Regions from separate parts of the Lysinibacillus sp. GW247-5R2A genome, predicted to be linked through region 2. Evidence: riboswitches for the same ligand, from Rfam matches in the RefSeq annotation. Region 2 holds a riboswitch; each other region holds the start of a gene.

What was found. A riboswitch is a leader RNA that binds a small molecule or an ion and turns the genes downstream of it on or off. The one in region 2 is predicted to bind lysine.
Region 1: linked by a shared signal. The riboswitch ahead of AC07YC_RS10755 (aspartate kinase) and the one ahead of AC07YC_RS17775 (amino acid permease) in region 2 are both predicted to bind lysine.
Region 3: linked by a shared signal. The riboswitch ahead of AC07YC_RS21845 (transporter substrate-binding domain-containing protein) and the one ahead of AC07YC_RS17775 (amino acid permease) in region 2 are both predicted to bind lysine.

The regions. Positions count from the first base shown of each region.
Region 1 is NZ_JBWKZL010000006.1:42,401-47,582, reverse strand. Features, by position in the region: gene AC07YC_RS10770 (amino acid permease) at 1-43, shown strand, start outside; gene trxA (thioredoxin) at 171-482, shown strand; gene uvrC (excinuclease ABC subunit UvrC) at 603-2,393, shown strand; lysine riboswitch at 2,486-2,664, shown strand; gene AC07YC_RS10755 (aspartate kinase) at 2,795-4,021, shown strand; gene AC07YC_RS10750 (YslB family protein) at 4,112-4,546, opposite strand; gene AC07YC_RS10745 (succinate dehydrogenase cytochrome b558 subunit) at 4,819-5,182, shown strand, end outside.
Region 2 is NZ_JBWKZL010000012.1:2,786-7,967, reverse strand. Features, by position in the region: gene AC07YC_RS17785 (sensor histidine kinase) at 1-773, opposite strand, end outside; gene AC07YC_RS17780 (response regulator transcription factor) at 779-1,471, opposite strand; gene AC07YC_RS17775 (amino acid permease) at 1,635-3,098, opposite strand; lysine riboswitch at 3,180-3,356, opposite strand; gene AC07YC_RS17770 (CynX/NimT family MFS transporter) at 3,508-4,740, shown strand; gene AC07YC_RS17765 (hypothetical protein) at 4,807-5,182, opposite strand, start outside.
Region 3 is NZ_JBWKZL010000020.1:19,033-24,214, reverse strand. Features, by position in the region: gene AC07YC_RS21855 (amino acid ABC transporter ATP-binding protein) at 1-707, opposite strand, end outside; gene AC07YC_RS21850 (amino acid ABC transporter permease) at 720-1,445, opposite strand; gene AC07YC_RS21845 (transporter substrate-binding domain-containing protein) at 1,615-2,472, opposite strand; lysine riboswitch at 2,591-2,777, opposite strand; gene odhB (2-oxoglutarate dehydrogenase complex dihydrolipoyllysine-residue succinyltransferase) at 3,082-4,344, opposite strand; gene AC07YC_RS21835 (2-oxoglutarate dehydrogenase E1 component) at 4,433-5,182, opposite strand, start outside.

The DNA of each region.
Region 1 (5,182 bases), on a different contig from region 2:
TTTCATTACGTTAACTTATTTATGGAAAGGCCGTCATCTATAGATTTAATCGGTAACTTTTAATTTTTCGACATGGATTTTCATAAAAAATACATTACAGGCAGATTGTTCGCTCAAGTGAATTTATCCATGCTATACTACAATCATAGTAAGTTTAAGGAGGATTTCAAATGGCAATTGTACATGCAACAGATGCTACGTTCCAAAGCGATATTAAAGAAGGGTTAGTATTAGTGGACTTTTGGGCTGCTTGGTGCGGACCTTGTAAAATGATTGGGCCAGTTCTTGAAGAAATGGACGCTGCAGGTAGTGCGGCTAAAATTGTAAAAGTTGACGTAGATAATAACCAAGGTACTGCTGCTGAGTATCAAATCATGTCAATCCCATCATTATTATTATTTAAAGATGGAGAATTAGTTGACAAAACTGTAGGCTTCCAACCGAAAGAAGCTTTAGAAGCATTTATCGCAAAACATGCGTAATGAATGAAGTTCACAAAAGCCGGACCATCAATTGATGTGTTCGGCTTTTTTTCGTTATATAATAAAGAAAGATAAAAATGATTCATTGAGGGGAATCTTACGTAGGGGGGCAGGTAGGTAATGAACGATTTAATTAAGCGTAAACTGGATATTCTACCAGACCAGCCTGGCTGCTATTTGATGAAAGATCGACAGGGGACAATTATATATGTCGGTAAAGCGAAGGTACTGAAAAATCGTGTTCGTTCTTATTTTACAGGAACACATGAAGGTAAAACGCAAAGACTTGTAAGCGAAATAGAAGATTTTGAGTATATCGTGACATCATCAAATATTGAAGCACTCATTTTAGAGCTGAATCTCATCAAACTGCATGATCCAAAATACAATGTCATGTTAACAGATGATAAGACGTATCCATATTTAAAAATTACGAATGAAAAACATCCTCGTCTAATTACGACACGTAAAGTAAAAAAGGATAAGGCTAAATATTTTGGACCGTATCCCAATGCCTATGCGGCAAGCGAAACAAAGAAGCTGTTGGACCGTTTATATCCACTACGAAAATGTGTGCAGCTACCTTCAAAAGTTTGTTTGTATTATCATATGGGTCAATGTATAGCACCTTGTGTGAAAGAAATTGATAGTCATGTTTATCAGGAAATGATTGAGGATATGACGAAGTTTCTTAACGGCGGCGTGGAGGCAGTCAAAAAGGAGCTTGAAGTAAAAATGCTTGCGGCTGCCGAAAGCTTAGAGTTTGAACGAGCTAAGGAGTTTCGTGATCAAATCGCCCATATTGATACAGTTATGCAGAAGCAAAAAATAGTATCAAGTGACACTACTAACCGTGATGTCTTTGGCTATGCTGTGGAAAAAGGATGGATGTGTGTCCAGGTTTTCTTCGTTCGGCAAGGTAAACTGATCGAGCGAGATGTTTCTATTTTCCCGATCTATCAAGACGCAGAGGAAGAGTTCCTAACATTTGTGGGACGGTTTTATGAAAAACCAGAGCATATTAAGCCAAAAGAAGTTTTTATTCCGCAAGCAATTGATGGTGCCATTTTAACGGAATTGTTAGGTATCAAAGTTCTTACGCCAAAAAGAGGTCAAAAAAAGGAGTTGGTAGATTTAGCGACGAAAAATGCTGAAATTGCAGTGTCCGCTAAATTCCAGCTTATCGAACGGCAGGAAGAACGTACTATTGGTGCATGCGAGGCACTTGGTGATGCGATGGGTATAACGACACCATTACGAATTGAAGCTTTTGATAATAGTCATATGCATGGAACAGACGCCGTATCTGCAATGGTTGTTTTCGTTGACGGCAAACCCGCCAAAAAGGAATATCGCAAATATAAAACCCGTACAGCAGCCAAGCATGATGATTATGGCGCTATGCAAGAGGTAATTCGTCGACGCTATATCCGTGTTTTGAAGGAAGGACTTCCATTACCGGATTTAGTGCTAATTGATGGTGGTAAAGGTCAAATGGAAGTTGCGCGTGAAGTATTAGAGGATGAATTAGGACTAGTTATACCTATTGCTGGTTTGGCAAAGGATGACAAGCATAATACATCTCAGCTATTGTTTGGTGATCCACCTGAGGTCATTGCTTTAAAACGCACAAGTGACGGTTTTTATTTACTACAACGAATACAAGATGAAGTCCATCGTTTTGCGATTACCTTCTTGCGTCAACAGCATGAAAAGCATGCTATCCAATCTGTGCTGGATCAAATTGAAGGTGTCGGTCCAAAACGAAAACAGCAATTACTGAAACACTTTGGTTCCGTGAAGAAAATACGGGAGGCTAGTGAGCTTGCTTTACAGGAAGCTGGGATGCCAGCTAATTTAGCAAATCAGATTTATGCCTATTTTCAGCAGGAGTCATTGTCAAAGGAATAGACATATGCTAAGGTTGTAAATAACATTGTGATCCAATGTTAACAGCCCACTTGTTAGATGAGGGCGGAAAAATTTAATATAATCACTTTTAAGGTGATGATAGAGGTGCAAGATTCAAAAGTAGCGCAAAAGAGGATGAACAAATCCTAAGACATTGCGTGAAAGGGGAGCTTGCCGAAGTACAGCATTGTTGTTTCCGCTGTTGTACTGGTTTTGCATTTAAAAAATGTAAGACTGCCGATTCTAAACGTTTCGGAGAGCTATCACACATGCGCAAGTTTTATATTGTACATGTTATAGGCAGCTTTCACGTTTTGTGAAGGCTGCCTTTTTAGTTTTCTAGAGGCAGTTTTACACCTTATTTTAGGTGAATTACATGACTGGGAAGGGAAGCAAAAGAAATGTCTAGAATAGTGATGAAATTTGGAGGGGCTGCTTTAGCATCGCCCGAACAAATTCAAGAGGCTGCACGAAAAGCAATTGCTGAAAGAGATAGAGGATTCGATGTGGTAGTAGTAGTTGGTGCGATGAGACAAACGATACAGGATGTGAAAATGAGCGTACTTCATTTCACGGATGATGTGTCAAAACGTGAATTAGATGCAGCTGTATCTTCATGCTCTCAGTTATCCAGCTCCGTGTTTGCCATTGCAATACAAGAAGCTGGCTATAATGCGGTGTCACTAACAGGCTGGCAGGCTGGCATTTACACGGATCATATGCATAGTCATGCAAGGATCAATCATATCGATGTTAGCCGTATCGATGAGCATTTGCTGCAAGGACAAATCGTCGTTATTGCTGGAGATCAAGGCATTGACAATGACCGAAATATAACAACGCTTGGGAAAGGTGGAGCGGAAACGACAGCCGTTGCACTTGCTGTTGCATTAGATGCTGAGCGGACAGATATTTACACGAATGTTGATGGTGTGTATACAGCAGATCCACGCTTTGTTGTAAAGGCACAAAAACTACAGGAAATTTCCTATGATGAAATGTTAGAGATAGCACATTTAGGATCACACATCATTCATCCACGTGCAGTGGAGTTAGCTAAAAAGTTTCAAATGCCAGTGATCATACGCTCTAGTTTAGTGGAGTCAGTAGGTACTTTATTGAAGGAGGAAGTAGAGATGGAGAAAAATTTAGTCGTGCGTGGTGTTGCCTTTGAATCAGATGTTATTCGTTTAACAATTGGGTATGATGCTTATTCACATGCTTCATTAGCGGATATATTTTCAACTCTTGCTGAAAATCGCATCAACGTGGATATCATTGTTCAAGCAATCATTGATGGATTAAAACCAACTGTGTCATTTTCGATTTTGAAAGAAGAATTTGCAGAAGCTTTACGTGTTTTAGAGGATAGTAAAGTATCACTTGGCTTTAGCTTTGCTGATTTCGAAATTGGATTAGCGAAAGTTTCGATAGTTGGCTCCGGTATGGTCTCGAATCCAGGTGTCGCTGCTCGCATGTTCGATTGTTTACGTCGTGAAAATATCCCAGTGAAGATGGTGAGCACCTCAGAAATTAAAGTGTCTGTTGTAGTACCGCAGGATGAAATGATTCGTGCAGCAAATGCACTGCATGATGAATTTAATTTAGAGCAGGCTCTTTACATATAATAATAGAAGAAACAGCATTTTCTGTAATTGTCCGAAATAAAAGGAAGGATTGTCATCCCGTTTAATGAATGGGGAGACAATCCTTTTTTGTTACTCTGTTGGAATTGTATGCATAATTCGTTCCTTCACGTCCCATTTGACTGTAAACATAACGTAATGTTGCTTTTCACGTTTTTCATCATAGCATTCTGTCAAATAGCCTTTAGCTAGCTGAATCTGTTCAGCAATAAATCCTGCCTCAAGTCTGAAGCTACGTTGTTTGATTTGCAATATTTCAGGGTCGTTTGTCAACTGGAAAATACGTCCGTCTTTTGATTCTTTCATTAGCTCTAATGTACCCCAGCAGGCATCTGCGAAAAATGCGATTAATTCGTCTTGACTTTTACATGGAAACTTACGCGCAAGCTCTTTACCTGCCCAATAAAGGACATCATCCTCATGTTTACCGAGTACAGAAGATAGAATATGATCGCGAATGATCTCATAACCAAAGGATGAGATTGTAGGAGATGGAGTGTTTAACATTGTTATCCTTCTTTCTTAGAATTTTCTTATAATTTAACGTTAATAAAGTAATGGTAGATTTTTCGAGAAAAAACGACGCATTATGCACTAGATTAGTTCTTTAATAAGCTCTATGAAAAACTCCGAGTTGCCTTGACGCTCGTAGCTCTTGAGAGTACAATAAACATGTCATAATATTGTACCATGATGAAATACACAGTCAATGAAGTATCATTTACAAAATGATGACTTCTTTTGTTGTGCTATTTTAAGTACTAAGGGGGGTAACAGTCTTGTCGAAAGATCGAGAGTTTTTATGGCGTCGCTTACATTCTCTACTTGGGATCATTCCAGTAGGTCTGTTTTTAACGATGCACCTGTTCATTAACTTTACAGCAACAGGCGGGGCAGATAGTTATAACGATGCTACCGCAGTAATGGAAAAGATTCCATTCCTTATCCTAGTTGAATGGATTGTCATCTATATTCCATTGATGTTCCATGCATTTTATGGAGTGTTCATTGCATTCACTGCTTCACCAAACACAGGACGTTTCAGCACATACCGTAACTGGATGTTCTCATTACAACGTTTCACTGGTGTATTCCTAGTGATTTTCATTGCATGGCATATTTTCCAAACTCGTATTCAAAAAG
Region 2 (5,182 bases):
ATTCTCTCAAAAACACTATCAATATGGTATTCATCGATTCCTTTACCACAATCCCATACATCTATATAAATAGTCGTTTCATCATTTCTTACGGTTAAACCAATTATATTACCATCCGCACCATAGGCAAGAGCATTGGATAAAAGATTGTTGAGAACCCTATCTAACGCTTCTTCATTGCCAAGGGCATACATAGGTGTTTCAGGGATTGTAATAGTAATATTTAGTCCCATCGACGTGACCATATCGTAAAATGATAATATATTTTTACGGCTAATTTCACAGACATTGATTTTAGTGATTGGATAATCTGTATCCCCTGCCTCTAATTTGGCAAGATCGAAAAATGTATGAATAATTTTTAATACTTCTAATGTTTTAGCATGTACGCCCGCTAATAGTCTTTGACGCTCCTCTTCACTAGTTGAGCTCTGAAGCTGAAGCATTTCAATATAGCCTAACACAACCGTTAAAGGCGTTTTTAAATCATGTGAAATATTGGCCAGCATTTTTTTCATGGAATCTTCCATTTTGCGATGAGTCGCCTGAACTTTTTGGTGATGGTCCAGCCAAACGTTTATCGAAATAAGTAGCTGTTGAGTTTGTAAATTGCTCGTAGTTACCAAAATCTTTTCGTTACTTTTTTCTTGAACAATGGCTTGGAGTTTTTCATTCATATATTGGATCGTCTGATTTTGTTCTGTTTTTGTTTTCCACTGAAAAATAACTATTCCTATAAGCACTACAATTATGATTAATAGAATGATTATCATATCTGTTATCCTTCTAACTTATAGCCAATTCCCCACAGCGTCTTAATATATTGGGGGTTGGATGGATCATCTTCAATTTTTTCGCGTAGCCTTCGAATATGTACATTAATAATATTTTCATCACCGTAATAGGCATCTTTCCATATTAGCTGATAAATTTGCTCTTTCGTAAAAACTCGGTTACGGTTTGTTACAAATAGCTTTAAGATGGCAAATTCCTTTGATGTTAGCTTCACTGCCTGTCCATTTTTATTTATTGAGAAATTAACAATATCTATCTTTAAATGGCCTATAACTATTACATCTTGTTTGTGATCTATTTGGCCAGCGTATTTTGTAGCTCTTCTAATAACCGCCTTTACGCGAGCTGAGAACTCTAGCATAGAAAATGGCTTAGCAATATAATCGTCTGCCCCTAATCCCAAGCCAAGCGCTTTATCTACATCACTATCCTTTGCGGACATAATGATGATAGGAAGTGCTGCCTGTTCTCGAATGACTTTTAAAACTTCTAATCCATTAAGCTTAGGAATCATAATATCTAGGATGACTAAATCAAAGGTTTGATTTAAACAATATTGCAATGCCTCTTCTCCATTATTGGCAGTGGTGACTTCGAAGCCCTCCAATAATAAAAAATTCGCTACCATTTCGCGAATAGCCTCATCATCTTCCACTAGTAAAATATGTTTTTGCATTTTCATGCACCTCTCTCTACTAGAAAGTCAAAAATCACACTTCCATATCTATAGTATATTACCATATATATGACATTAATTTAGTAATAATTTTAAAGGTCTCTAGATAAAAAAAGCTGTTCCATCTACCATCATACAACGGTTTATAGAACAGCTCTTCTATTTAATTTTCCACTTTTAAATCACAATCTTTAAGGGGAAGCATTTTTGTTTTATATTTAATTTTGTACCCTAGCCATAGCAATAGGAATAATGGAATGCCAATATAGGAAACAAGGATACCATACCAATCGATTGTACCTCCGATAAACGCTGTGTAATTCTGTCCAATTACAACAATCATACAAATAGTAAAGGCGAATAGTGGACCGAATGGGTATAGCTTTGCTTTATACGGTAATAGCTTTGGATCTAAGCCTTGCGCCTCGAAAGCACGACGGAAACGATAATGACTAAATGCAATACCTAGCCAAGCAATAAAACCTGACATCCCAGAGGCATTTAAAAGCCAGATATAAACTACCCCATCACCAAAGAATGATGCTAAAAACGCTACACAGCCTACAGCTAATGTTGCGATCAATGCATAAATCGGAATACCTCGACGACTTAGCTTTGCAAAGAATTTAGGAGCATGACCATCCACTGCTAATTGCCATAGCATACGTGAAGATGCATACAATCCAGAATTACCTGCTGATAGCATAGCCGTTAAAATAATGGCATTCATTAAGGAGGCAGCAAAAGCAATGCCTAAACGATCAAACACGAGCGTAAATGGAGAAACAGCGATATCCTCCGATAATAAGCGCTCATCTGTGAATGGAATCAACATCCCTATAGCAGCAATAGCTAAAATATAAAATAAAATAATACGCCAAAACACCGATTTTACTGCCTTCGGTATATTTTTTCCAGGATCATCTGTTTCCCCTGCTGTTACACCAAGTAGCTCTGTTCCTTGGAATGAAAATCCTGCTGCAAGGAAAATACCAAATGTAGCAAGGAAACCACCATGGAATGGTCCATCACTAATAAAGAAATTTGTAAAACCAACTGGTGCCTGTCCACCTAAAATACCAAAAATCATTAATATGCTAATAATAATAAATACAATGACCGTAGCCACTTTAATCATCGCAAACCAATATTCACTTTCACCATAGCTCTTTACAGACAATAAATTAAATGTCAGTACAATTACAATAAACAATACTGTCCAAAGTGCTGACGAGCTATCTGGGAACCAATATTTCATAATTAATGACACTGCCGCAATTTCGGCTGCAATCGTAATTGCCCAGTTATACCAATAGTTCCAGCCTAGTGCAAAGCCTAGCGCGGGATCTACAAATTTTGTCGCATACGTACTAAAAGAACCCGAGGATGGCATATAGGCAGCCATTTCCCCTAAACTGGTCATTAAAAAATATACCATAATACCGATTAAGGCATAGGCAAGTAATGCGCCTCCCGGTCCTGCCTGTGCAATGGCACCACCACTGGCTAAAAATAGCCCTGTACCAATTGTACCGCCTAAAGAAATCATTGTGATATGACGGCTTTTTAATTCTTTTTTCAGCTCCGGTGCTTTATGGCCGAGCTGATTTACTTTTATTTCACTCACGATATAGCTTCCTTCCTATTTATGAGGCAAAAAAATGCCATCACATGAACAATGTGATGGCTAAGTTAATCCTCAGTTTTCCTAAACGATAGCTCAACACGTTGTACAAACGTGACAGTTCTGTTCCTTTCGGAGACAGCCCCAGCATGAGGTTTTCAAGTCCCCTCACACTTCGGCAATATTTCCTTTCAACTAATCTCTTCAATGCTTGTCATTTCAATTAGCTTACTTATAAATATCGCGACCTCTACCTCATTACAAACATGAGGCATATAATTATTAAATTTATGATGTTTACTATACTAACATAAGACCTAAGACATTTCAATATAACCATTAATGTTTTGTATTTTGTGAATTTTCCACTATTTTTAATAGTGTGATAAAGTGTTATAGTAGTTCAATTAGAATGGTAATAACAGGGGGAATTATTTTGACTTTACATGATCATTCCGCTAGCTACCCGAATAGAAAAATTAGCTGGAAGGGAACAACCTTATTATTAGTTTTTGGAATAATATTTATCGCGTCTACGTTACGAATGCCACTAACGGTTGTGGGTCCAATTGTATCCTTTATCCGTGACGATCTTGGTATTTCCAATGTTCTAGCCGGGTTTTTGACAACTATTCCATTGCTTGCTTTTGCCATTATATCACCGTTCGCACCAGTTGTAGCACGAAAGCTTGGGCTTGAGCTAACCTTATTTTTATCTACGATTTTATTGGCCTTAGGAATTGTACTACGCTCCCTCGGTACAACAGGGTTACTTGTATTTGGCACAGTGCTCATTGGCGTAGCCATATCATTTGGAAATGTGTTAATTCCAGGATTATTAAAGTTAAAATTTCCATACCATGTAGGGTTATTAATGGCATTTTTTACCATGTCGATGAACTTAACGGCTGGGCTTGGAGCAGGTATTAGTTATCCAATAGCTAATTCCTCACTAGGTTGGCAAGGGGCATTGGCTGTGGCGCTTATATTAGTCGTATTAACGATTTTAATTTGGATACCGCAATTGAAATTGAATAAGCCAGAACCAGCTACTACGGCCCCAAAAACAGGTAAACCTCTTTGGAAATCACCTGTTACATGGGCAGTAACCGGTGCAATGGGCTTACAATCTTTATTATTTTATACGACAGCAGCTTGGATTCCTGAAATTTATATTGCGCAGGGATTGGCTCCTGATAAAGCTGGTTGGATGTTTTCTATTATGCAATTCTCACAAGTCCCCATGGCATTGGCTGTCCCCATTATTGCTGGTAAAATGACTTCACAAAGACCACTTGTCCTTATGTTTACATCGTTTTATTTAGTAGGATTTGTCGGTGTTGTAATGGAATGGACAACATTGGGGATATTATGGATGATCCTTCTAGGTTTAGCAGGTGGAGCTTCATTTGCATTAGCAATGATGTTCTTTACACTTCGTACGCGTACAGCATTTGAAGCCGCTGATCTATCAGGTTTTGCACAATCATTGGGCTATTTATTCGCTGCCATTGGGCCGATTCTTTTCGGATACCTCCATGATTTATTTGGTGGGTGGAATATTGCAGGTTGGCTCTTTGTTGTTGTAGCTATGACACTCTTCCTATGTTCCATGCGAGCTTCTAAAGATGAATATGTCCATTAAGTATAAGCAGATGGGGAAGTGATTGATTTGACCCCCATCTGCTTTTTGTCTATATCCATTTCTTTTTTAATGTTTGAGTAAGGCTAGCAGTTCCGCAAGTTCCTCTGTTGTGCTCTTGGTACGTGCCTTAATAGCAGTAAAAACAGGGATCGCCTCTTGAAGGAGTAAAAAACTAAAATAATAATAGCCTAAAAAAGCTTCTGGTTCATAGCCTCTAGGCGTATCTTCCTCCCATTCCAGCTCATCATCTTCTTCATTTTCCACCCATAAATATTTCGTATCCAAAAGCTCCTGCATCACTGAAACATTATGTGTTGAATCTTGATAATCCTCAGTTATTGCATGAGCCACAGTTAAATAAAGCTCTATTTCTGCTAAGGAGACTTCCTCCTCATTTTTACTTGTAAGCTTTTTTAAAAGAATAAGCACAACCCATGGCGTC
Region 3 (5,182 bases), on a different contig from region 2:
TCTTTCGTTCGATCATGTTGAGGGTTTATTAATACTTGTGATGGTGGGCCCTCTTCAACAATTACACCTTTATCCATGAAGACTACGCGATCTGCTACCTCTTTGGCAAATTCCATCTCATGCGTCACAATTAGCATCGTATTGCCTGCATCGGCCAATTGTCGCATGACTTTGAGTACCTCCCCTACCATCTCAGGGTCTAGTGCTGATGTAGGTTCATCAAAAAGCATCACTTCTGGATTCATGGATAATGCCCGGGCAATGGCTACGCGTTGTTTTTGTCCTCCTGAAAGCTGTCGAGGCTTTGCGTTTACATATTGATCCATCCCAACGATTTTTAAATATTTAAGCGCGGTTTCCTCCGCTTCCTTTTTCGAACGTTTTAAAACTTTTATTTGCCCCACTGTACAATTATTTAAAACATTGTGGTTGTTAAATAAATTAAATTGCTGGAATACCATTCCTAGATGTGTTCGATATTCTTGGATATTGTGTTTTTCGTCTAGGATGTCCTCCCCTTGATAAATAATTTGCCCGCCACTTGGTGTTTCTAATAAATTTATACAACGAAGTAAAGTGGATTTACCTGAACCAGAGGAACCAATTAAACAAACAACTTCCCCTTTTTCCACTTGAAAATTAACATCCTTTAACACTTGGTTACGTCCAAATGATTTACTTAAATGCTCGATTTTAATGACTGCCATTTGTGCGTCCCCCTAAATTGCTTCTTTTTGTTCTTTTTGATAAGCATCTGGTCCATCTAATCGTTTTTCAACATATAACAGAATACGTGATGCAGTAAATGTCATGATGAAGTAAAGAATACAAGCTACAAAGAATGATTCAAAATAACGGAAGTTGTTACCGGAGATTGATTTTGTTTGGAAGAATAATTCTGTTACTCCGATAACGTTTAATACGGCTGTATCTTTAATATTCATAATTAATTGGTTGCCTGTCGCAGGTAGTACGTTACGCGCTACTTGTGGTAAAACTACGTGAAGCATGATCTGGAAGTGATTCATACCGATAGCTGATGCTGCCTCATATTGACCATTATCAATGGATACAATACCACCGCGAACAATTTCCGCCATATAGGCACCTGTATTAAGCGAAACGACTAAAATCCCGGCTGTAATAAAGTGCATGTCTATGCCAAATGCAATATCTAATCCATAGTAGACAACCATAGCCTGTACAATCATTGGTGTACCACGGAAAAATTCAACATAGCATGTGAGTATAAAATTAATAAGCTTTAAGCCATAAAATTTCACACCTTTTTTACGAACTGGAATCGTATGCATAATTCCGATGAAAAATCCGATAAATGCACCAATAATTGTACTGATAGTCGAAATTAGTAACGTATAATACGCACCTCGTAAAAACATTTGCCAGTTATTTTCAATAATTGAAAGTATCCATTCAAGACTCATGATGTTCCTCCTAACAATGTCATGTTGCTTGCTATCTTTTTCCTGCCCTAGCTCTTTCTACTAGTCTATGTTTTATTTCGCTAGGACATTATCATTATGTAGAGAGGTTCTCATTTTAATAATGATGAAATGATAGTGCACGGACTAGCCACTAGTCCGTGCCATTTTTTTATTGTGCTGCTGGTTGCTGAGAAATAGCTTCTTCCATAATCGCTTGACGATCATCTTCAGAAATTCCTTTTAGAATTTCATTGATTTTATCAAGATTCGCATCTTCTTTACGTAAGCCTACAGCAATTGACGTATTTGAAAGATCTGTATCGAAACCCTCTTCAAATGCTACGTATGTGAATTTATCGTTGGCAGCAGCTGCGGAAATACCTTCTGGACGTTCTGCAACATAGCCATCAATTTTGCCTGCCTCTAAAGCTACACGCATAGCTGGGAAGCTTTCCATTGCCGTTTGTTTATTAACATCTTTGATTTGATCAATCACATTGTAGTTGGATGTATTAAGTTGTGATGTAATTTTTGCGCCAGCGAAATCTTGAATCGATTTGACCCCTTCATATTTGCTGCCTTTTTTAATAACCATGACAAAATCAGAAGTATAGTAGTTTTCTGTAAAATCAATTGTTTTCTTACGTTCTTCTGTTGGCGACATGCCCGCGATAATTGCATCAATTTTATTTGATTGTAGCGCTGGTACTAAGCCGTCCCATTCCATTTTAACGATCACTAATTCTTTGCCTAAGCCTTCAGCGATTTTTTTCGCCATTTGTACATCATAGCCGCCTGCATACTCTGCATTATCTGCAATTTTCACCGCGCCATTTGCATCATTTTGCTGTGTCCAGTTGAATGGTGGGTAGCCAGCCTCCATTCCAATTCGGAATTCACCGCCGCCTTTTTCCTTATCTACGCCAGCTTCTCCTGAACTGCCTTCTTTTTTGTCGCTAGTGCCACATGCAGCTAGCACAATTGCCGTCATGATAGAGATCATTACTAACAGCCATTTTCTTTTCATGTAAAACTCCCCTTTTCTGTAAAAAAATAAGACAACTGTACGAAAAAAGACCTAAGTTTTGTGAACTTAGGTCTTACCTTTTATGACAGTTGCCCAAATCCTCACTATTATTCCATGTTTCCGAGATAGCACAACCTAGTAAACTTGGAATTGAATTTACTAGGACAGTCCTGCACTTATTCACTGCAGACCCAGCATAAAAGTACGAGCTCCTTTTATACTTCGGCGATATTTCCTTCTTCATTGCGTCTTTGTTTGCTTGTACTCAACAATGAACTAATAAATACCGCGCCTCTACCTCACTGTTATATGTTAGTGAGGTTTGTTTATTTAATTGATATTTAGATACTACTATAAAACTAGTATGTACGTCAAGAGAGTTTTATCATTTTTCTGACTAATGCCAATATTAGGGTATTATGCTTGACCTATCCATTGTTAATCTATGTATTTTTGTCAATATATCAGCCCGAAAACCACAAATTTTTACGATCAATGGTTTTTATTCTAAGTAAATAGTTTCGTATTTTCATAATCACTAAAGACTTTAGTGATACAGAAAACCAAGAAAAAAACCCTGTAAAACAAAGTTTACAGGGTTTAAAGGAATTATGAATTTAATAATAAATCTTCAGGATTTTCGATTAATTCTTTAACTGTTTTTAAGAATCCTACAGAATCTTTTCCATCGATGATACGGTGATCATAAGAAAGTGCTACATACATCATTGGACGGATTTGAACTTCACCATTTACTGCAACTGGGCGGTTAACAATTGAGTGCATACCTAAAATACCAGCTTGAGTACCGTTCATAATTGGTGTTGACATTAATGAACCGAATACACCACCGTTTGTGATTGTGAATGATCCACCAGCCATGTCATTTAAGCCTAGTTTTTTCTCACGAGCTTTAGTCGCTAAGCTAGCGATATCTTTTTCGATTTCTGCGAAGTTTTTGCTGTTTGCATCGCGTACAACTGGTACTACTAAACCTTCTTCAGTTGATACTGCAATACCGATATCAAAGAAGTTATTTAAATGTAATTCATCGCCAACGATTTGAGCGTTTACGTATGGGTATTTTTTCAGTGCTGCAACAACCGCTTTTGTGAAGAATGACATGAAACCAAGTTTGATGTCGTTTGCTTTAACAAACTCTTCTTGTTTACGTTTACGAAGTGCCATGATGTTTGTCATGTCAATTTCGTTGAATGTTGTTAACATGGCTGTTGATTGTTTAACTTCTAATAAACGTTTTGCAATTGTTTGACGACGACGGCTCATTTTTTCAATTGTTACACGGTCAGAATTAGCTGCTGGTGTGAATACAACTGGGCCACCTGTAGTTGCTACTGGTGCAGGTGTAGGTGCTGCTACTGCTGGTGCTGTACCATGTGCTGATACATCTTGTACACGAACACGGCCTTGTGGATCTACTGGAGATACCGCTGCAAGATCGATGCCTTTTTCACGTGCAAGTCGACGTGCCGCTGGAGATGCGATAACACGCTCACCAGAAGTTTCTTCTACTACAGGAGCTGCTGCAACTGGTGCTGTAGGAGCCGCTTGTGGCGCTGCTGGAGCTGGAGCTGCTTCAGCTGGTGCTGCCGCTGCTGGTGCAGCTGCTGCGCCTTCGCCTGCTTCTACGATAGCAATAACTTGACCTACTAGTACAGTATCGCCTTCTTCAGCTAAAATTTGTGTTAATACACCTGCTTCTTCAGAAATGATTTCAGCGTTTACTTTATCTGTTTCAAGTTCAACGATGAATTCACCTTTTTCAACGCGATCGCCCACTTTTTTAACCCACTGTGCGATACTACCTTCTGTAATCGATTCTGCTAATTCAGGGACTTTAATTTCAGCCACTTTCATTTCCTCCTTTGATTAACGTGCATGACGCACATAAAAGGGCTACTGCTGATGGGCAAGTAGCCCAGCTATCAATATTTATATGTTATTTTTTAACCTTTACTGGCTCAGCAACTGCTTCTTCAATAAGTGATGATTGAGCTGCTTTATGAGAATCTGCATCCCCTTCAGAAGTTGAGCTCATTGCAGGACGACCTACATAGCGAAGCTTTTTACCTTCTGCAAGTTCATATAATGTTTCTAGTGCATAATTCCATGAGCCTTGGTTTTTAGGTTCTTCTTGTACCCATACGATTTCTTTTGCATTAGGATACTTAGCAATAATACCAGCAACTTGCTCTTTTGGGAATGGGTAAAGTTGTTCTACACGAACAATGTGTACGTGATCGAAACCTTCTCCATCCTTCACGCGATCTGCTAAATCGATCATCACTTTACCAGTACCTAATACGATACGCTCTACAGCTTCTGTTTTTGTACCTAGGCCAGGTTGTTCAATCACTTCTTGGAATGAACCATCTGCTAATTGCTCAGCATTAGCTGCTGCTAATGGGTGACGCAATAATGATTTTGGTGATACAACCACAAGTGGACGTACACCTTCAGTACCTAATAACGCTGCTTGACGGCGTAATAAGTGGTAGTAGTTGCCTGCATTTGAACAGTTTGCTACAAACCAGTTATTTTCTGCTGACATTTGTAAATAACGTTCCATACGGCTTGAAGAGTGCTCTGGACCTTGGCCTTCATAACCATGTGGTAATAGAATCACCATGCCAGATTTTTGACCCCATTTAGAGCGTGCCCCTGAAATGAAGTTATCAAACATTACCTG